DNA from 2 places in the Fusobacterium sp. genome. Region 1 is predicted to be linked to the other one. Evidence: riboswitches for the same ligand, from Rfam matches in the RefSeq annotation. Region 1 holds a riboswitch; the other holds the start of a gene.

What was found. Region 1 has a riboswitch for lysine ahead of nhaC (Na+/H+ antiporter NhaC). Riboswitches for the same ligand answer to the same signal wherever they lie in the genome.
Region 2: another riboswitch for lysine. It lies ahead of E6771_RS15595 (YfcC family protein); the one in region 1 lies ahead of nhaC (Na+/H+ antiporter NhaC).

What each region holds. Positions count from the first base shown of each region.
Region 1 covers NZ_JAWDXO010000002.1:5,891-20,425, reverse strand. Annotated here, with positions in the region: gene E6771_RS01295 (tRNA 2-thiocytidine biosynthesis TtcA family protein) at 1-59, shown strand, start outside; gene E6771_RS01290 (YccF domain-containing protein) at 96-527, shown strand; gene E6771_RS01285 (M20 family metallopeptidase) at 601-1,746, opposite strand; gene nhaC (Na+/H+ antiporter NhaC) at 1,807-3,195, opposite strand; lysine riboswitch at 3,498-3,677, opposite strand; gene E6771_RS01275 (GntR family transcriptional regulator) at 3,896-4,549, shown strand; gene E6771_RS01270 (hypothetical protein) at 4,783-5,961, shown strand; gene ggt (gamma-glutamyltransferase) at 6,013-7,620, shown strand; gene trhA (PAQR family membrane homeostasis protein TrhA) at 7,865-8,494, shown strand; gene E6771_RS01255 (response regulator transcription factor) at 8,507-9,184, shown strand; gene E6771_RS01250 (hypothetical protein) at 9,197-9,343, shown strand; gene E6771_RS01245 (AMP-binding protein) at 9,370-11,868, shown strand; gene E6771_RS01240 (coenzyme F420-0:L-glutamate ligase) at 11,943-13,136, opposite strand; gene E6771_RS01235 (AMP-binding protein) at 13,741-14,535, shown strand, end outside.
Region 2 covers NZ_JAWDXO010000066.1:150-6,585, reverse strand. Annotated here, with positions in the region: partial or broken gene carB (carbamoyl-phosphate synthase large subunit) at 1-1,098, opposite strand, end outside; gene E6771_RS15605 (carbamoyl phosphate synthase small subunit) at 1,109-2,248, opposite strand; gene E6771_RS15600 (M20 family metallopeptidase) at 2,620-3,825, shown strand; lysine riboswitch at 3,959-4,133, shown strand; gene E6771_RS15595 (YfcC family protein) at 4,266-5,672, shown strand; gene E6771_RS15590 (hypothetical protein) at 5,775-6,104, opposite strand.

The DNA of each region.
Region 1 (14,535 bases):
TAGAAAATAAAGATGTAAGGAGTGTTATTTTTAATAGTATTAAAGATTTATTAAACTAAAGTTATATATCAGAATAAATTAGAAAAGGAGGAAGTATGATAAATATTTACCACGCTTTTATCATACAAGGAATTATGAGTTTATTATTAAATATTATATGGTTATTTTTAGGAGGACTTGTTCTAGCTTTTGAATGGTTTGTAGCTGGGATAATAAGTACAATATTGATAGTTACAATACCATTTGCAAGAGGTTGTTTTGAAATGGCAGCTTCATGTCTCACACCTTTTGGAAAAGATATAGTACTGAAAACTGAATATGGAGAGCCACCAAGACCAATATCAGCATTTTTTTGGATAATATTTTTAGGAATATGGTTGGCTATATCACATATTATAGCTGGAATATTACAATGTATCACAATAATAGGAATACCAGTAGGAATACAAAATTTTAAATTAGCTAAAATAGCTTTTAATCCTTATAAATATACTTTAGTAGACAGAAGATTCACACCAAAAAAGTAATATTGCATATGTAAGAAAGAGAATGGATTGCCCATTCTCTTTCTTAATAGTTTCAAAAATATTTAATATGGTGTTATTTTGAAAGTTTTGAAACAGTTTTTATGTAAATTTTTGTAGCAGCAAGTACTTGGTGAAGATGTCCATACTCATTTGCTCCATGCATATTTCCTCCAGAAGGGCCAAAAGTTACTGTAGGAATATTTAATGAATTAGCTAATATATTAGAATCACAAACTGACTTGTCAAACTCAATTCTGATTTCATCACCAGTAACTTCTTTGAAAGTTTCTTTTACAGTTTGAACTAATATATGAGCTTCTTCCAATGCAAATGGTTCCATATATGCTGACTTTCTAGGTTTTAATCTAACATCTACTTTACCAGATAGTCCTAATTTTTCAGCAGCTTCTAAAATTTGTTTTTCACAAACTTCATAAGTTTCTCCCGGAACAGTATATCTGTCTATAAATAATTCACATTTTTCAGGAACTATTAAAGCATTTTTTACTCCACCTTCAATACTTCTCACTACCCAAGTTCCTCCACCTAATGTAGAATGGATTATAGTAGGAAGCTCTTCAATGGCAATAGCTAATTTGCTTCCATAAATAAGGGCATTTTCTCCAACATTTGGATAATGACTTGCATGAGCAGCTTTTCCAGATACAGTAACTTCAATACTATATCTTCCTCTAAAACCAATAGCCATATTATCAAATCTACATTCAGCCATTATAGCCATATCAGCACTCAATCCTTCATTAACTAATTGATAAGTTCCTTTAGAAAGATTTTCTTCATCTGATACAAAAGCAAGAACAAGTTCTCCAGTAAATTTATCTTTATTTTCAGAATAATATTTTGTAGTAGCAAGAATGGCAGCAAGACCACCTTTCATATCCATTGCACCCAAACCATATGTTCTGTCACCATCTTCAGTAGGAGTAAAAGGATCAGTATTCCATCCATTTGCCACTTTTACAGTATCTATATGACCAATGAGCATAACTCTTGGACCTGGTTTTCCACTATCTAAAACAGCATAGACAGAAGGACTCTGCTTTTCTTCATCTCCTTCATAGTAACTTATTTTAGGATCAAGACCAAATCCTTTTAATTTATCAGTAACATATTCAGCGAGTTTTGCTTCTTCTCCTGTGATACTTCTGATTTTTATCATATCATACCAATACTCTTTGATCAGATTTTCATTTATCATATATTAACCTCCAATATAGTTTATTTTCCAATAAATTTTATCAAGAATTAAAATTATTTTTTATTGGTTACCATCAACTTTTTCAATAGTAAATCCTGTAATTATGTAGATGAAAGAAATTACTATACTTAAATAAGTAACTGGAGCATATAATATGAAATCCATTGTTTTTACTCCAAGAGTAGTTGCAACAAATACTCCTGTAACACTCCATGGAACAATAGGAGCAAATCCAGTACCTGTATCTAAAAGTATTCTAGCTAGATTTTTTCTTTTTAATCCATAAGAATCAAATAAACCTCTTACCATTTGTCCAAGAACTGAGTAAGTTACATAATAACTTCCAGTTATTGTAAAGAATAATGAGTGTAAAACAAATACTCCAATCATCATTGATTTACCTGTCTTAGCTATATTAGTTATTTTTTCAAGTAAAATATCTACAACACCTGCTGTTCTTAATGGAGCACCAAATATTGCTGAAGCTATAAGTAGAGCAACTGTACCAAGCATGCTATTTAGTCCACCTCTAACAAGCATTTTATCTACAATAGCTACACCTGTTTTAGTAGTATATCCACTAGAAAGAGCACTAGCTACCTGATTTAATGAAGTTCCTTGGAACACCATAGCTAAAATACAACCAGCAATAATTCCAATAGTAAAAACAGGTAATGTAGGTTTTTTCATAATAATAAGTACTAGAACTAATACAGGTGGAATTAATAATAATGGATTTAGTGTAAATGTTTTTTCTAGAGTTCCCATAATAAGATCATAACTTTCTCCACCAATAACTCCATCTTTATATTGAAGACCAATCACAAAATACATTATTAATGCTACTATAAATGCAGGTAAAGTTGTTTTAAATGAATGCTTTATTGCTTCTAAAAGATTAACTTCACAAACTGCTGCTGAAAGTACAGTAGAGTCAGATAAAGGAGAAAGTTTATCTCCAAAGATAGCTCCACTAACAACAGCTCCAGCTGTTAAAGGTAAAGAGATACCAAGTCCAACAGCAACGCCCATAAATGCAATACCAACAGTACTGATTGTTCCCCAAGATGTTCCAGCCATCACTGACATCAATGTACAAATTATGCATACCATTACCAAGAAAAGACTTGGACTAAGAACTTTCATTCCATAGTATATCATAAGAGGAACAGTTCCAGATATCATCCATGCTCCAACTAAAACTCCAACAGATAGAACAATAAGAATAGGAACAGCCATAGTAGTTATAGTTTTCACTATATCACTTTGAATGTTAGAATATTCAATTCCAAAGATAGTAGAAATTATAACAGTAATAACTCCTCCAAACAATAAGATAATAGCAGTAGGTGCTTTAACCACTTTTATTCCTAATATGATAACAAGTATTGAAATAATAAGAATAAGCATAGCCTGGCCAGATGAAACCTTTTTTGCTTGGTTTTCCATAAAGATAACCCCCCATTTTAATTTAATATATGCCTTTTAAAGATTGTATACATTTTTTACATTTTAGAATATTGTATACAATTTCTTAAATAGATTTTAATAGATAATTATAAGTTTGTCAATACTTTTTTTGATGTAATTGTATTATTTCAATTTTTTTTGATTTGTTTTAATATTGATATAACAACTAAATCACCTAAAAAATTATTTTTTATTAGGAATAAATAAAAAAATCACAGTTGTAAAATACAAACTGTGATTAAAAATTTTTTACATAATTTAAAAATTTTAAGTAGAAAACTTTTAAAGACAGTACTCCATTAATTGAAAATTAATGACAGTAATATGAATATTTTCCATACTCCCAATAAAAATATTTTGGCAAAAATTTTTATTTCGACAAAATTCCCTTTCTAAATCATTCTTAATACCTGTCAAATATGAATGAATATACTCATGTTTTCTGCACCTCTATCTAAAAAATTATTTTGTTATTAAGTATATAATAGATAATCTTTTTTGTAAAATATATTAATTATATTATTAATATCTAAAAAAATAGCTTTATATAAAGGTTTTTAGCTATTATCTATTTTTTAAGTAGAATTTAAATTGAAATCCTAGATTAAAAATAAAAAGTGTGATAAAATTATTATGGGGATAAATAAATTTTGGTAAATTCTATTAAGGAGTGTAACATATGAAAGAAAACGCTATAGAAGTTATGGATCGAAGGACACTTGTATTTGAAGCATTAAAAAATGATATTATAAATGGTAATATAAGGTTTGGGGAAAAAATAAATGAAAATGAGTATTCTATCAGATATAATATAAGCAGAACACCTTTGAGAGAAGCATTAAGTAAATTAGAAATGATGGGAATAATAGAAAGAATACCTTTTAAAGGTGTATTTTTAAAAAAATTTGATTCAGATAAAGTAAAAGAAATATATGAAATAAGATTAGAACTTGAATATATTATCTATAAGGAAATAAAAGATATAATGGGAGATAAACATATTAAAAAAATTACAAAGATAGTAGCTAAAAGTCAAAAGTACAATAATAGTAACAATCTTGCAAAATTTTCAGAAACATTAGAAGAGTTTGATAATTATCTATATTCTTTATCTAAAAAAGAACTTTCTTTAAAGATACTTTCTGAACTTTCTTTCTATATGAATATATTTAAAAAAACTAACCCTAATATGCAGGAAACAGTGGATGAACATGAAAAAATAATAAGGGCATTAAAAGAAAAAAATGAAGAAAAAATATATAAAGCGTTAGAGGAGCATTTAGATAATGCAGCAGATTATGTTGTAAAAACTTTTGATAAAATATCTATTTAAAATAAAAAAGAATGAAGTCAGAGCTTCATTCTTTTTTTGTTTCCTAGAAATTTACACTAAATTTTTATTACTTATAAAGTATTGTATACTAAAAATAATATATTGTATACGAAAAATATAAGAGATGTATCATTTGGATATAGAAATTATATTTGTGAAAATCTATTTTTTAAGGTATACCTTAGTAAATACTTTTTATAAAAGTATTAATAAATCTACAAGGGGGAGTAGAAATGGAAAAATTTTTGATGCTTAGTATTGTAGCAGGATTATTTGCAATTGGAGATATTCTGGGTGTAGCAACTAAAGCTAAACTTTCATCAGTATTCATTGCATTAATGGGCTTTCTTATTTTATTCATGACAGGAGTAATACCTTCTGATCTGATTGCAAAGGCACAGTTGGATAAAGTAGCCACATTGGCAAGTCCTATACTTGTATTTCATATGGGAAGCATGGTAAATGTAAAACAATTAGTAGAAGAATGGAAAACTGTTTTAATGGCTTTTATAGGGATGATAATAACTTGTATTGCAGTTTTTTTAGTGATGCCAATTGTAGGAAGAGAAGTGGCTATTGTAAGTATTCCTGTATTGAATGGTGGAATTGTTGCTACTAATATAATGGTAAATGGCGCACTTGAAAAAGGATTTGTGACAGCTGCAGCTTTTGGTACATTTGCTTATGCTATTCAAAAATTTGTTGGAACACCACCAGCATCATTTTTCGGTCTGAAAGAAGCTAAAGTTATAATAGCAGATTACAGATTAAAAAAATCTGAAGGCGAAAAAATAACAATCTCTGGGGGAAAAGAGAAGAAAGAAGAAGTAAAAAGAGAATGGTATAAAAAATATGATAAATATTTTACTGTTTATGTATGTTTTGCTGTAACTGCTATCTGTTGCTATTTTGCAGCAATACTTTCTAAGTATACTGGAGTAGGAACTACTATATGGTCACTGATAATGGCTGCTACACTTGCATATTTAGGAATAATTCCACCAAGAATTCTTGATAGAGGTAAAATGTCTGGATTTTTCTCTATGCTGACATTTGCTCAAATTATTCCTTCCCTTGCTAAAATAAAATTTGATGATCTTATAGTAATGGGGTATTACTTATTAGTTATATTTGGAGCAACAATGATTGGATTGTATGTATTTACTCAAGTTCTTCCAGTATGGAAACTTGTTGGTTCTAAAAACTTAGCTATGGGAATAGTTGTTGCCCAACTTTTGGGATTTCCAGCTACATATCTTATATGTAATGAAATAGCAACTGCTGTAGCAGGAGATGAAGAGGAACATGAATTTATAATGTCAAAACTTACACCAGCATATGTTGTTGCTGGACTGGCTTCTGTAACTACATTATCGGTAATTGTGGCAGGAGAATTTGTAAAAATGCTTTAATAATAAAAGTATTTTCAATCAAATATATTATAAATATTAGGGAGGAATAAAATGCTAAAATTTGATTCTACTATTTATCCGTATCCATCAAGAAGAAACGTAATGTACGCTAAAAATGGTATGGTAGCAACTGGTTCTCCACTTGCTGCACAAGCTGGACTTGAAATACTAAAAAAAGGAGGAAATGCAATAGATGCTGCTATTGCCACTGCAGCAGCTCTTACTGTTGTAGAACCTACAGGTAATGGTATAGGAGGAGATGGATTTGCCATCCTTAGTATAAAAGATAAAATATATGGACTTAATGCCAGTGGTCCTTCACCAAAGCTTCTTGAAGCACAGGAATTACTGAATAAAGGATTAAAAGAAATGCCAAAATATGGTTTTATTCCAGTTACTGTACCAGGAATACCTAAAGCTTGGGCAGAGTTAAGTAAAAAGTTTGGAAAACTTCCTTTGAATGAAGTTGTTGCTCCAGCTGTAAAATTAGCAAGAGAGGGATATGCTGTTCCTGTAAATGTTGCTAAACTATGGAGAAAAGCTGCTGTGAATTTTGGAAAAGAAAGTGGAGAAGAGTTTAAATACTGGTTTGAAACTTTCACAAAAAATGGGAAATGCCCAGAAATAGGAGATGTAGTAAGACTTCCAGATCATGCAGATACTCTTGAGATGATAGGGGATACATATGCAGATGTTTTCTATAAGGGGGAATTAGCAGATAAAATAGATGCATTTTCAAAAAAATATAATGGATATATAAGAAAAGAAGATTTAGAAGAATTTGAAGCAGAATGGGTAGAACCCATTTCTGTAAAGTATCATGGATATGATGTTTATGAACTTCCACCAAATGGACATGGAATAAGTGCTCTTATGGCGCTTAACATCTTAGATAGATTCCAGTTTGAGGCAAGGGAAACAGTGAGATCATACCATACAATGATAGAGGCAATGAAGCTTGCATTTGTAGATGTACAAAAATATGTAGCAGACCCTAGATTTATGAAAGTGACAGTTGACCAGTTATTGTCAAAAGCATATGCAGAAGACAGAGCAAAGCTGATAGGAAGTACAGCAATCATGCCAGAAGCAGGGGATCCATATAGTGGAGGAACAGTATATCTAGCAGCAGCAGATAATGAAGGAAATATGATATCATATATTCAAAGCAACTATATGGGATTTGGTTCAGGAATGGTAGTTCCAGGAACAGGAATAGGGCTTCACAACAGGGGAAACAACTTTAATCTAAATCTTGAAAGTGCAAACTGTGTAGGACCAGGAAAGAAACCATATCATACAATAATACCAGGATTTTTAGGAAAAGATGGAAAAGCTATAGGACCATTTGGAGTAATGGGAGGATTTATGCAGCCACAGGGGCATGTACAGGTAGTAACTAATACAGTGGACTTTCTGATGAATCCACAGGCAGCTTTAGATGCTCCAAGATGGCAGTGGGTAGGAAAGAAAAATATAGAACTGGAACATGGAGTAGCAGAACATATAGCATACGAATTGGCAGCAATGGGTCATGAAATAAAAGTTTTATATGATCCATTAATGATGGGAAGAGGAGAGATCATCTGGAGAATGGAAAATGGGGTTTTAGTAGGTGGAACTGAACCTAGAACAGATGGACATATTGCTTTATATTAGTATGAAAAAAATACATTAAAAGAGTATTAGGGGTAGTGTTTGAAAGAACAATACCCCTTTTATATTTTTTATGGTATAATGTAAAATAAAAAAATATGACCCCTGATTTGTGAAGAGAAATTAGATGAAATATAAATATTAGAGATTATTTATTTTGAAAAACAGGATTTAAAATATGGTATAATATAGAAAAAGAAAATACTTGAAAAAAGGATGGTTATATTTTTGAAAGGAGCTGAATAATATGGATTACAACAAATTAGAAGAACAGTTTAACTTTATAACTCATTATATAGGAGCAGGAATGGCAATAGCTGGATGTGTTTCATTGATAGTACATGCAGTAAAAACAGGGTATCCAAATTATATAGTGGGATCTGCTATATTTGGAGGAGCTCTTATTCTCATGTATGTTATGTCAGGAACTTATCATTTGCTTGAAGAAGGAAAGGCAAAAAAAGTATTTAAAATACTTGATCATTCAGCAATATACATATTAATATCTGCTTCATATACACCTTATCTTCTTACAGTATTAGAAGGAAAAAGCAGATGGATTCTTTTTGCAATACAATGGGGATTGACTTTTTTAGGGATAATATTTAAAATATTCTTTGTTGGAAGATTTAAAATTCTTTCCACTTTATTATATATACTTATGGGATGGATAGTTGTCTTTGTATTTAAGGATTTAAAAAATTCTTTAAGTCCAATTTCTCTAAATCTTCTTGTAATAGGAGGAGTTATATATACAATAGGAACAATATTTTATGCAATGAAGAAACTTAAATTTGCTCATTTCATATGGCATATATTTGTAATAGGAGGAAGTGTTCTTAATTATCTTTCTATTTACAATATTATTCATATATAAAAGGTGAAATAAATGAATATTCTTATAGTACAAAAAGATATAGATATAAAAAAATATTTGAAAAAAGGTTTGAGAGAAGCAGGATATTCTGTAGAGGATAGTTCTGATTGGGAAGAAGCATATTATCATGCTGTATCAGGAAATTATGAGCTTATAATACTTGATAGTGTTATTGGGAATAAAACTGGAATAGAACTTTGTGAAAAAATAAGAAAAGAAAATAGTGAATCAGGGATAATATTTATATCTTCTGAAGATAAAATAGAGAAAAAAGTAGAAGCTCTAGATGCAGGAGCTGATGACTATATTACTAAACCATTTTCTTTTATAGAACTCTTAGGAAGAATCCGAGCAATAATAAGAAGGACTGCAAAAATTTTTGCTGCTGGAAATAATATAATTACAATAAAGGATTTATCTATAGATTTTCTTACCAGAGAGGTTAAAAGAGGAGATAAACTTATTGAACTTACATATAAAGAGTTTTCTCTGCTTGAATATTTGGTAAGAAATAAGAATCTTGTTCTCAGCAGAACAATGATAAAAGAAAAAATATGGAGTATAAATTTTACAAGCAATACTAATATAGTAGATGTATATATGACACATTTAAGAAGCAAAATTGACAGAGAATATAAAGAAAAATTAATATATACAGTAAGAGGAGTAGGGTATATCCTCAAAGGGTAAAAGGAGAAGAGTATGAATTTTTATGTAAAAATGCTTATAAAAGTTTTAGAAAAGAGCATGAGTGCACAAGAAAGTGAAGTTTTAAAAAAATTAAAATCTGGAATAGATTTAAATAATAAAGATAGAAAACAATTGGAAGAGATGATTGATAATTTATAAAATATCTCTGACAATAGGAGGCAATAATGAATTTTTTACATGACAGAAAAAAAGCTGCTATTATATACAAGAATAGAGAATATTCATATAAAGAGCTGCTGACAGGAATAAAGTATTATTCTACATTATTAAAGATAAAAAAAGATGATAAAGTTGTTGTATACATAGAAAATAGACCTGAAATAATAGAAGCACTTTTCTCAGTATGGAATTCAAAGGGAATAGGGGTTGTATTGGATGCAAGTTATACTGCAGAACAGCTTCTTTATGTATTTGAAGATGCAGAGCCTCAATATATTTATGCAACAAATAAAAATTATAAAAATGCAATAGAAGCTAAGGAAAAATATGGAAAAGAAATAGAAATAATAAATATAGATGAAATAATAGTACCAGAAAATTTTATACCAGATGATTATGAGGTAAATATAGATAATACAGAGGATGTAGCTTTACTGCTATATACTTCTGGAACAACTGGAAATCCCAAGGGTGTAATGCTTACATATGCCAATCTTTTATCTAATATAAATGCTATAAAAGCGATAGAACTGGTAGATGAGACTGATAGAATACTTGCTATACTGCCATATCATCATATATTTCCATTAAATATAAATCTGCTCATGACCATGTATTTTGGAACTTTAGTTGTAATATTAGATGAAATGTCTTCAGAGGCTTTGAAGAAAGCTTTAAAAGATTACAAAATAACTGTAATAATTGGAGTGCCAAGAATATGGGAAATGTTACACAAAGCTATAATGGGGCAGATAAATAAAAATTGGATAATTAGGAAATTATTTAAGTTATGTCAAAAAATAAACAGTCAAAGACTTAGCAGATTAGTGTTTAAAAAGGTCAATGATGAATTGGGAGGTTCATTGAGAGTAATGGCATCAGGTGGAGCTAAGCTAGATCCTCAAATAGCCAAAGATTATCTTACTCTTGGACTTCCACTTATGGAAGGATATGGACTTACGGAGACCTCTCCTATTATTTCATTCAATAATCCTCATAGAATAAAGCCTGGAACAGTAGGAGAACTTATACCAGATATAGAAGTACAAATAGCCGAAGATGGAGAAGTACTTGTGAAGGGTGCCAATGTAATGAAAGGGTATTACAATAATCCTAAAGCAACAGCTGAAGTAATAGATGTTAATGGCTGGTTTCATACAGGTGACCTGGGTAAACTAGAAAATAACTATCTTACTATTATTGGAAGAAAAAAAGAAATGATTGTTCTTTCAAATGGAAAAAATATTAATCCAAGTGATATAGAAAGTGAAATATTTAAAGGAACAGATATTATAAAAGAAATAGCTGTCATGGAATATAATAATCATTTAATGGCAGTTGTATATCCTGATTTTGATTTAATAAAACATAGAAAAATAACTAATATAAAAGAAACATTGAAATGGGAAATAATAGATAAATATAATGTTACAGCTCCTAAATATAGAAAAATACTGGAAATAAAAATAGTAAAAAATGAACTTCCAAAAACTAAACTTGGGAAAGTAAGAAGATTTATGCTTAATGATTTTCTGAAAGGACAGGTAATAGAAAATGGTAATGAAGAAAATTCAAATGTTACATTGAAAAAAGAAATAATAGTACCAGGGGAATATAAAATTGAGTATGAAACTTTGAAAGATTACATTGAAAAAAATTATAATACAAAAGTTACACCAGATGCTCATTTAGAACTTGATTTAGGATTAGACTCATTGGATATAGTAGAAATATTATCTTTTATAGAAATGAGTTTTGGAATTAAAATAACAGAAGAAGAATTTACTGATATAAAAAATGTGTTGGATATAGCTAAGTTTGTGAAAAAAAAAGGTGGAAAATTTAGCGAAAATGAAGTTGACTGGAAAACAATTCTCAATCAAGATACAGATATAAAGCTTCCAAGATCAGCATGGGTAGGAAAGTTTATGAGAGTCTTGTTGAAACCAATGTTTAGTATTTATTTTAGTTTAAAAAAAGAAGGCCAGGATAAAATACCTTCAGAGTCAGCAATATATATTGGAAATCATCAAAGTTTTTTGGATGCTCTTATCTTTAATCAAGCAATACCAGCTGCTAAGATGAAAGATACATATTACCTTGGAACAGTAGTACATTTTGGTTCACCTTTAAGAAAATATTTAGCTGACAGAGGTAATGTCCTTATTATAGATATAAATAAAAATCTGAAAGAAACTTTGCAGGTAAGTGCAAAAGTACTAAAAGAAGGTAAAAATCTCGTTATATTTCCAGAAGGAGCAAGGACAAGAGATGGAGAGATACAGGACTTTAAAAAGACTTTTGCTATTCTTTCCAAAGAATTGAATATACCAGTTGTTCCATTTGGAATAAAAGGTGCATATGAAGCTATGCCTTATGGACAAAGGTTTCCTAACATGATGCCAATATCTATAAAGTTTTTTGATAAGGTAATGCCAGAAGGATTGACAGTGGAAGAAATAGTTGAAAAAAGTAAGGATAAAATAGAGTTATGGTTAAAGTAAAATAATAAAACAAAAAAAGAGATTAGCTGTAAGATAAAAAACTTTTCAGCTGATCTCTTTTAATTTTATGATTATTAGTTATCTGTATAGTTATCAAAATATCCTTGAATTAAAACAATAGGAGTTCCTTTATCTCCACTTCCAGAAGTAAGGTCACATAGTGAACCTATAAGATCTGTAAGTCTTCTAGGAGTAGTTCCTTGGGTTATCATCTGTCCTTTAAGATCAGAGTTTTTATTTTTTATAGCCTCAGCAACTGCTTTAGTCAATTCTTCACCAGTAAGCCCAGCAAGATCATTATCAGCAAGATATTTTAATTTTATTTCATTAGGAGTTCCTTCTAAACCAGGAGTATATCCAGGAGAAACTACAGGGTCAGCAAGTTCCCATATTTTTCCAACTGGGTCTTTAAATGCTCCATCTCCATACACCATTACCTCAATAGCTTTTCCAGTTTTATCTAAAAACATTTTTTGAATAGCAAGAACAGTACTTTCGCAATTACGAGGGAAAAGTTTTATAGTATCTTCAGTGGCTTTATTAGAACCTAATAATCCGTAATCTTCGTTATATCCGCTTCCATTTAGAGAGGAAGTAAGGATTTCATCCATACCAAATACTATTTTAGCTCCAGCTTTTTTTAATAATTTTCTAGTTCTGAAACGAGTGTGGATATCGCAATTTAGAACGCAATCAGTGTAATTTAAAATAGCAGTAGGATTATTAGCAAATATTACTTCTACCTCAATTCCTTGTTCTTTAATTAAATCTGAATAATATTCAATATAATTTACACCAGTAAATTCATGAAGAGGTTTTCCAAATTTTTCAGTAAACTCAGTCTCATTGAGAATATCGCTCCAAGGATTTACTCCTTTTTCATCTAAAAGCTCCATATCAATGAAATGATTTCCAACTTCATCAGATGGATAACTGAACATAAGAACAATTTTTTTAGCTCCTTTAGCTATTCCTTTTAAGCACACAGAAAATCTGTTACGGCTTAAAATTGGAAAAATAATACCAATAGTATTATCTCCATACTTATTTTTTATATCTGCTGCAATATTATCAGTAGTAGCATAATTTCCTTGAGCTCTGGCAACAATAGATTCTGTAACAGCAACAATGTCCTTGTTTCTCAGTGTAATACCATCACTTTCAACAGCAGCTAGTACTGCTTCAACCACAAAATCTTCAATTTTATCACCTTGATGAATAATAGGTGCACGAAGTCCTCTAGAAATAGTCCCAATTAGTCTTCCCATCACATTCTCCTTTAAAGTTATTAAAGTATTAACAGTTAATTATAATACATATTTAAAAATATGTAAACCATTTATTTGGAAGATAAAATTTTATATATTTAAAAAATAAAAAAAAATTTTTACATGATGTTTTTTATAAAAATTCTTTATATTGAATTAATACAAAAATATGATAAAATTTAAGAAAATATTAATTTTAGAAAGGAGAAAAAGTTGATAGAAATAAAAGAAAAAGTTTTGAAGTATATGAAGAAAAATAATTTTAATGGAATAATTCTAAAAAAAGAGATACAAAGCTTTGGATGAGCAGGTTGCCAAGATGTAATTCAGGGTGAATTCATAAGAGATATAGTTAATGTTTCACAAAGGGAGATAAAATACATTATAAAAGATATAGAAGGAATAAAAGTGTTTATTCCAGAGTATTTAAAAAATGTAAAAGAAATAAGAATAAGTTCATTATTCAGTGTTTTTAGTAAAATAATGATTTTAAATATTGAAATAACATATGTTTAGAATATATATGGGTGTACTGTTTTAATTGTCTAAAATTATAAAATATGTTATAATTATACTAAATGATTAAAATATTTAGGGGGATAAGTTGGAATTTGTAAAAGATTATAATAAGACAGCAATAATATATGAAGGAAGAAATATAAGCTACAAAGAAATGATAATAAAAGCTAAGATTTTTTCTTCACAGGTTTTGATAGAAAAGGAAGACAGGGTTATTATCTATATGGAAAACAGACCAGAATTTCTTTATTCATTTTTAGGAGTTTGGGACAAATCAGGAACATGTGTATGTCTTGATTCAAGTTTATCAGGAGATGAACTTGTTTATTATATAGAAGATTCTGATTCAAAATATATTTACACTTCACATAATAATCTTTCAAATGTAAAAAAAGCTTTAGAGATAGTTGGAAAAGATTTAGAAATAGTAATTGTAGACGATGTTAAAGATTATGAAATAACAGATGAACTTATTCTCAATTCACCAGAACCAGAAGATATAGCCTTAATGTTGTATACTTCAGGAACTACTGGAAAACCTAAGGGAGTAATGTTGAAATTTGATAATATACTTGTTAATATAGAAGGATTAGATAAATATAAAATGTTTATTAAAGAGGACATTGTTCTAGCACTTCTTCCAATGCATCATATATTTCCATTGTTGGGATCAGGAGTTGTTCCTTTAGCTAAAGGAGCTACAATTATATTTCTTAAAGAAATGTCTTCTCAGGCTATGATAGATGCTTTTCAGACTTATAAAGTAACCATGATGATAGGAGTACCAAGACTATGGGAAATGCTTCATCAAAAGATAATGGAGAAAATAAATGCAGGAAAAATAACTAAATTTATTTTTAAATTATGTGAAAAAATAGAC
Region 2 (6,436 bases), on a different contig from region 1:
CTTTTTAAATTTATCAAATGGCCATTTAGGTATTTTTACAACTATATAGTCTATTGTAGGATCAAAACAAGCATAAGTAGTTTGAGTTGCTTCATTTACTATTTCATTAAGAGTATATCCCATAGCCAATTTTGTTGACACTCTTGCTATTGGATACCCTGTTGCTTTAGAAGCCAGTGCTGATGATCTTGATACTCTTGGATTAATCTCTATTATTGCATATTCAAATGATTTTGGATGCAGAGCAAACTGTACATTGCATCCTCCAATAACACCAACTTCATTTACTATTTTCACAGCTGAAGCTCTAAGCATTCTGCATTCCTTGTCAGATAAAGTCTGTGTAGGAGCAACAACTATTGAATCCCCAGTATGGATTCCTACTGGATCTACATTTTCCATATTACATACAACTATAGTATTTCCATTTTTATCTCTTATTACTTCATATTCAATTTCTTTCCATCCATAGATAGATTTTTCAAGTAAAACTTGACCTACCATTGATAATGAAAGACCTTTCATTAGAATATCTTCCAGTTCATTTGGATCATTAGCTATTCCGCCACCAGTTCCTCCAAGTGTATATGCAGGTCTTACAACTACTGGATATCCTATTTCTCTTGCTACTTCAAATCCTTCTTCAAGATTTTCCACTATTTTACTTTGAATAATAGGTTCTCCAAGTTTATTCATAGTTTCTCTGAATATTTCCCTGTCTTCCCCTTTTTTTATAGCTTCTACAGGTGTTCCTATTACTTTTACTCCATATTTTTCAAGAATACCTTTCTCATGTAATTCAACTACCATGTTCAGACCAGTCTGTCCTCCCATTCCTGCAATTACAGAATCAGGTTTTTCCTTTGCAATTACTTTTTCAACAAAATCTAAAGTAATTGGTTCAATATATATTCTGTCAGCTACTGCTTTATCTGTCATTATTGTTGCTGGGTTAGAGTTGATAAGTACAACTTCTATTCCTTCTTTTTTTAATGTTTCACAAGCCTGAGTTCCTGAATAGTCAAACTCTGCTGCCTGTCCTATTATAATTGGTCCTGAACCTATTACTAATGTTTTCTTTATAGACTTATCTAACATTTTCCCCCTCCTAATTCAGATATCCTTCTGCTGACTCATCATCAGCTTCAAAATTTTCATCATATTCACTGCTGTGTTCATCATCAATTCCCTTAGTATTTACTCCATTTTCAATTAATGATAAAAAGTCTGCAAACATATTATTTGAGTCTTCTGTACAAAAATCTGGCATAAATTGAACTCCCATAGCTGCAAGAGCATCACATCTAAACCCTTCTATTGTTTTGTCATTTAGGTTAACATGTGTAGTTTCAGAATATATTCCTAATTTTTCTATTGAATATCCATGATTTTGATCTGTTATATATATTCTATTTCTTTTTAAATCTTCTACTGGATGATTTGATCCTCTATGCCCATTTTTCATCTTTTTTATACTGCCACCTAAAGCTAAATTAAGAAGCTGTGCTCCTAAAGATATTCCAAGCATAGGAATATTTGCCAGAGTTCCTCTCACAGTTTTCATTATATGCATCATTTCATCAGGATTTCCAGGTCCACTTGAAATAATAAGCCCATCAAGATTATGTTTTAGCAATTCATTTGATGAAGTGTCATAAGGAAATACAGATACACCAAATCCCATTTTTTCTAGTAAATCTAAAGTACTTCTTTTTACTCCTAAATCTAATACTCCTATTTTCAATCCATTTCCCCCAATCTCAATTATACCTTTTCTGCTTACTTGCTCTACTGCATTTTCATAAGAAAAATTATTAAACTTTTCCTTTAATTCCTTATGTGTCAATTCTTTATCTGTAATAATAGCCTTCATTGAACCATTATCTCTTATTATTTTAGTTAGTTCCCTTGTGTCTACTCCTTTAAATCCCACTACATTGTATTGACTTAAAAAACCTTCTAAAGTCATCTCACACCTAAAATTATTTGGAAGTTTCGCATCTTCTTTTATAATGAATCCTTTCAGATGTATTCTATCAGATTCCATATCTTCAAGATTTAGTCCATAGTTTCCCACCATAGGATAAGTCATAACAACTATTTTCCCATAAAGAGAGGGATCAGTTAAAACTTCCTGATAACCCGTCATTCCTGTAGTAAAAACTATTTCTCCTGTTGTTTCCCCAAAGTGTCCAAAAATCTTTCCATCAAAACTCATACCATTTTCTAGAATAAGCTTTCCTTTCATCTTCCCTCCTCTAAAAAAAAAGATATAACTATAAAAGTTATATCCCTATAATAAAAAAATTAAATTACAATCATGTAGTGTAAAATTAGAAAAAAATTCTCTTAAATAAAATTTAAAAAATGAATAAAAAAAAATTGGTATAAATATCTGTTCAGTGATTTCCTTTGATATTTTTCCCCTCTTCATCTCTTTCCTCCTAATTTTTACTAAGAAGTATTATAACGATTTTTTACTAATTTGTCAAGAAGTTTTAATATACAATTGCTTTTCAAGTATTTCTTTCAAATTAATTATATCAAATAATCAATTGACATGCTATATTTTTTAATGTAACATTTATAATATTAAATAATATAAGTCTGGAGGGAAAAATGTTTAAATTAGAAAGTATTAAAAAAAAACTTTATGCTATTGAAGACACTTACAAAAAAGATATTGAAGCTGTTTGTGACTATATTTTTAAAAATCCAGAACTTGGAGAAAAAGAATTTCTCTCTTCAAAATATCTTATAGACCTCTTAAAGAAAAATAACTTTTCTGTAGAAGAAAATTATTGTGGTCTTCCTACAGCTTTTAGAGCTGAATATGGAGATAATGATGGACCGAGCGTAGCTTTTTTAGCTGAATATGATGCTCTTCCTGGATATGGTCCTGATAAAGTCCCAGGACATGCCTGTGGACATAACTGGATAGCTGCTGGAACTTATGGTGCTGCTCTTGTTTTATCAAAATTTAAAAATAATTTCAAAGGTAAAGTTATATTGATAGGAACTCCAGCTGAAGAAACTTTAGGTGGAAAAGTAAATATGGTAGAAAAAAATGCCTTTGATAATATTGATATTGTATTTCAGATGCATCTGGAAAGCAATAACAATCTCAATTGTAAAACTCTGGCTATTGATTGTATCAAGTTTCAATTCAATGGTAAAGCTGCTCATGCTGCTGCCCATCCAGATGAAGGAATAAATGCTTTAGATGCTGTTCAGTTAATGTATAGTGGTATTAATTGTTTGAGGCAACATATAACTTCTGATTCAAGAATTCATGGTATCATCACAAGTGGTGGAGATGCTCCTAATACTGTTCCTGATTTTGCTGAATGTAAATTTCATATCAGATCAAATGATAGAACCTATTTAAATTCCCTTACTCAAAAAGTTATTAATTGTGCAAAAGGTGCTGAACTTATGACTGGCGCTGTTTTAAAATATGAAAAATATGAAAATTCATTTGATAATCTTTTAAATCTTCCATCTTTACAGGATTTAATGAGAAAAAATCTTATAGAAGTTGGCATAAATAATTTTCTTGATAAAAAAGATGGGGCCAGTGGTTCTTCTGATATAGGAAATGTTAGCCAAATATGTCCTACTATGTATACAGAACTAGCTCTCAATATTGATGAAATATGTTTTGTTCACGATGAAGCATATTTAAAATATGTGAATTCAGAAGAAGCATATGATAAACTTCATAAATCTGTAAAAGCTATGACTGGTGCTGCTTTGGAACTTTATCTTGAGCCTGAATTATTAAAAATTGTTAAAGAAGAGTTTAAAAAACTTAAAAGAAAGTAATCTTCATTATATGAATATAGTCTCCAATTTTATTATACTCATATCTTATATTTATAAAAAAAATACAATTGATTAATTTATTATATTTTACTTTTTATCTATGTTGACGTATAATCAGCCTTATAAAAATAAAAAGAAAGATAGAGGTGCAGAAAACATTAGTATGATCATTTAGTCTGGCAGACATTGAAGTGATTAGAAAGGGAATTCTGCCGAAATGAAAGAAAATGCTAAAATTCTTTTGTTGGGAGTATAGAAAATATTTATACTACTGTCATTGATTATTTCAATGGAGTGCTATCTGTGATTCTGATCTATATGCATTTTATATTGCATATAGTTAAGTTTTTTTGTCACAGTTTAGTGCTTTAAACTGTGATTTTTTTATTTTGTAAAATTTATTAAAAATATATTTTTATAATATCTTGAGGGAGGAAAAAATGTCAGAAAATACTACTAGAAAAAAATTTACAATACCACATACTTATGTGATAATTGGAATCATTCTTGTTATATTAACAGTTTTAACCTATATTATACCAGCAGGTACATACGAAAGAGCAATAGATCCAGTTCTAAACAGAACTATGGTTGTACAAGGGTCATTCAAATATATTGAACAGACTCCTGTTTCTCCATTCCATATATTTATGGCAGTGGTAGAAGGATTAGTTTCTACTGCTGATATTATATTTTTTATATTCTTTGCTTATGGATTTGTATATCTTTTAATAAAAACAGGAGCATTCTATGGCTCTCTTGGTTCTCTTATTAAGAAATTTAATGGGAAAGAAACTATGATATTTCCTATTTTTATGGTAGTATTTGGTATCTGTGGATCTACTTTTGGTCTTTATGAAGAAACTTATGGACTGCTTCCAGCTTTCATGGGAATATCTGTAGCTTTAGGATATGATGCTTTAGTTGGTGGAGCTGCAGTTATTCTTGGTACAGCTACAGGATTTGCTGCTGCTACTCTCAATCCATTTACAATAGGAATCGCCCAAGGAATTGCAGAACTTCCTATTGGTTCTGGAATTGGCCTAAGAATTATGTGTTTTATCGTCTTTCAAGGAAGTGCAATTATTTATCTTATGCTTTATGCAAGAAAAGTAAAACTTCATCCAGAACTTTCAATTGTTAAAGATGTTAAATTCAATTTTTCAGATGGAATGAACCGTGAAGAGATGGAACAACTTCCTTTTAATAGAAAGCATAAGTTTATAATGCTACTTTTTGTTGTAACTATAGCTTTACTTGTATATGGTACAAGTCAGCTTGGATGGTATCTGAATGAACTTTCCACTCTTTTCTTCATCATGATGATAATTACTGGATTAGTTGGAGGGTATAATTTCAGTCAGATAGCTTCTCTTTTTGTAAAATCAGTTTCAGATGTTATTTTTGGTGCAATGGCAGTGGGGGTAGCAAGATCACTTACTATTGTAATGGAAAATGGCCACATAATTGATACTATAATAAATTTTATGGCTAATACACTTTCTACTATGCCTAAAACTATTGCTGCTGTAGGAATGGTTGTTGTCCAAAACTTCATCAATTTTTTTATCCCTTCTGGTTCAGGACAGGCAGCTACATCTATGCCTATTATGGCCCCTTTAGCAGATGCTATTGGACTTACAAGACAAACAGCTGTACTTGCTTTCCAATTTGGAGATGGTTTTTCTAATATGTTTTGGCCTACATCAGCTGCTACTGTTTGTGGACTGATGAGCCTTCCAATAGAAAAATGGTATAGATTTATCACTCCCTTATTTATAATTATGTTTTTGCTGCAGGTTATTTTTATGGTTATAGCTGTAGCAATTAATTATGGATCTTTTTAATGTTTTAGTGTATAAAAAAGACTGCCTATATGGCAGCTTTTTTATTATCTCTTATTTATCTTATCATAAAATTATTTTTAACTTCCTTGACATATGCATGACTTATTTTCCTATAAATTCCATAAATCCTTTCTCATTTCCTTCAGGATCTTTTATATACAATTCATAACCATGATTTTTTGAATATTTCAATAATCCTGTCATAACAATAGCTAGTGCTCCTTCTAGCCTATCCCTATCTCCTTTTACAGCCAAAAATGTTTCCATAACAATTTTTTCACTGTCTACTACAATTTTCTTCCCCTGTTTTTTTAGACTTGTTGTTTCTTGAATATATCTTTCCATTTTTCTGTGAAAATCTTTGTCAGGACAGGCTACCGCGATTCCTGTAAAAAATAGAAACAAAAATATTACCTTTTTTAATAATTTCATTAAGTATCTCCTCCTATTATCTGTAATTTTTTGTAATTTTATTATATCATTTAATTTTCATAATTCAATTTTTCTTTTCTTAGATATATAAACAATTATTTCTAGAATTAAAAAACAGGAATTTTAAAACTTTTATTCTTAAAACTACTTGGATTCAAAAAATTTTTAAAATTTGAAGTAGAAAAAATTTATCTTCTTAAATTAGAGATTTTATATTTTTTATTTTATGCTTTCCCTAAGTGTTAAAAGAGCATTTCTTTTGTTAAAAATTTATAAATTCTAAAAAAACAGTTAAAGCCATTAAAACTTTAAACTGTTCTTTTTTAACATTC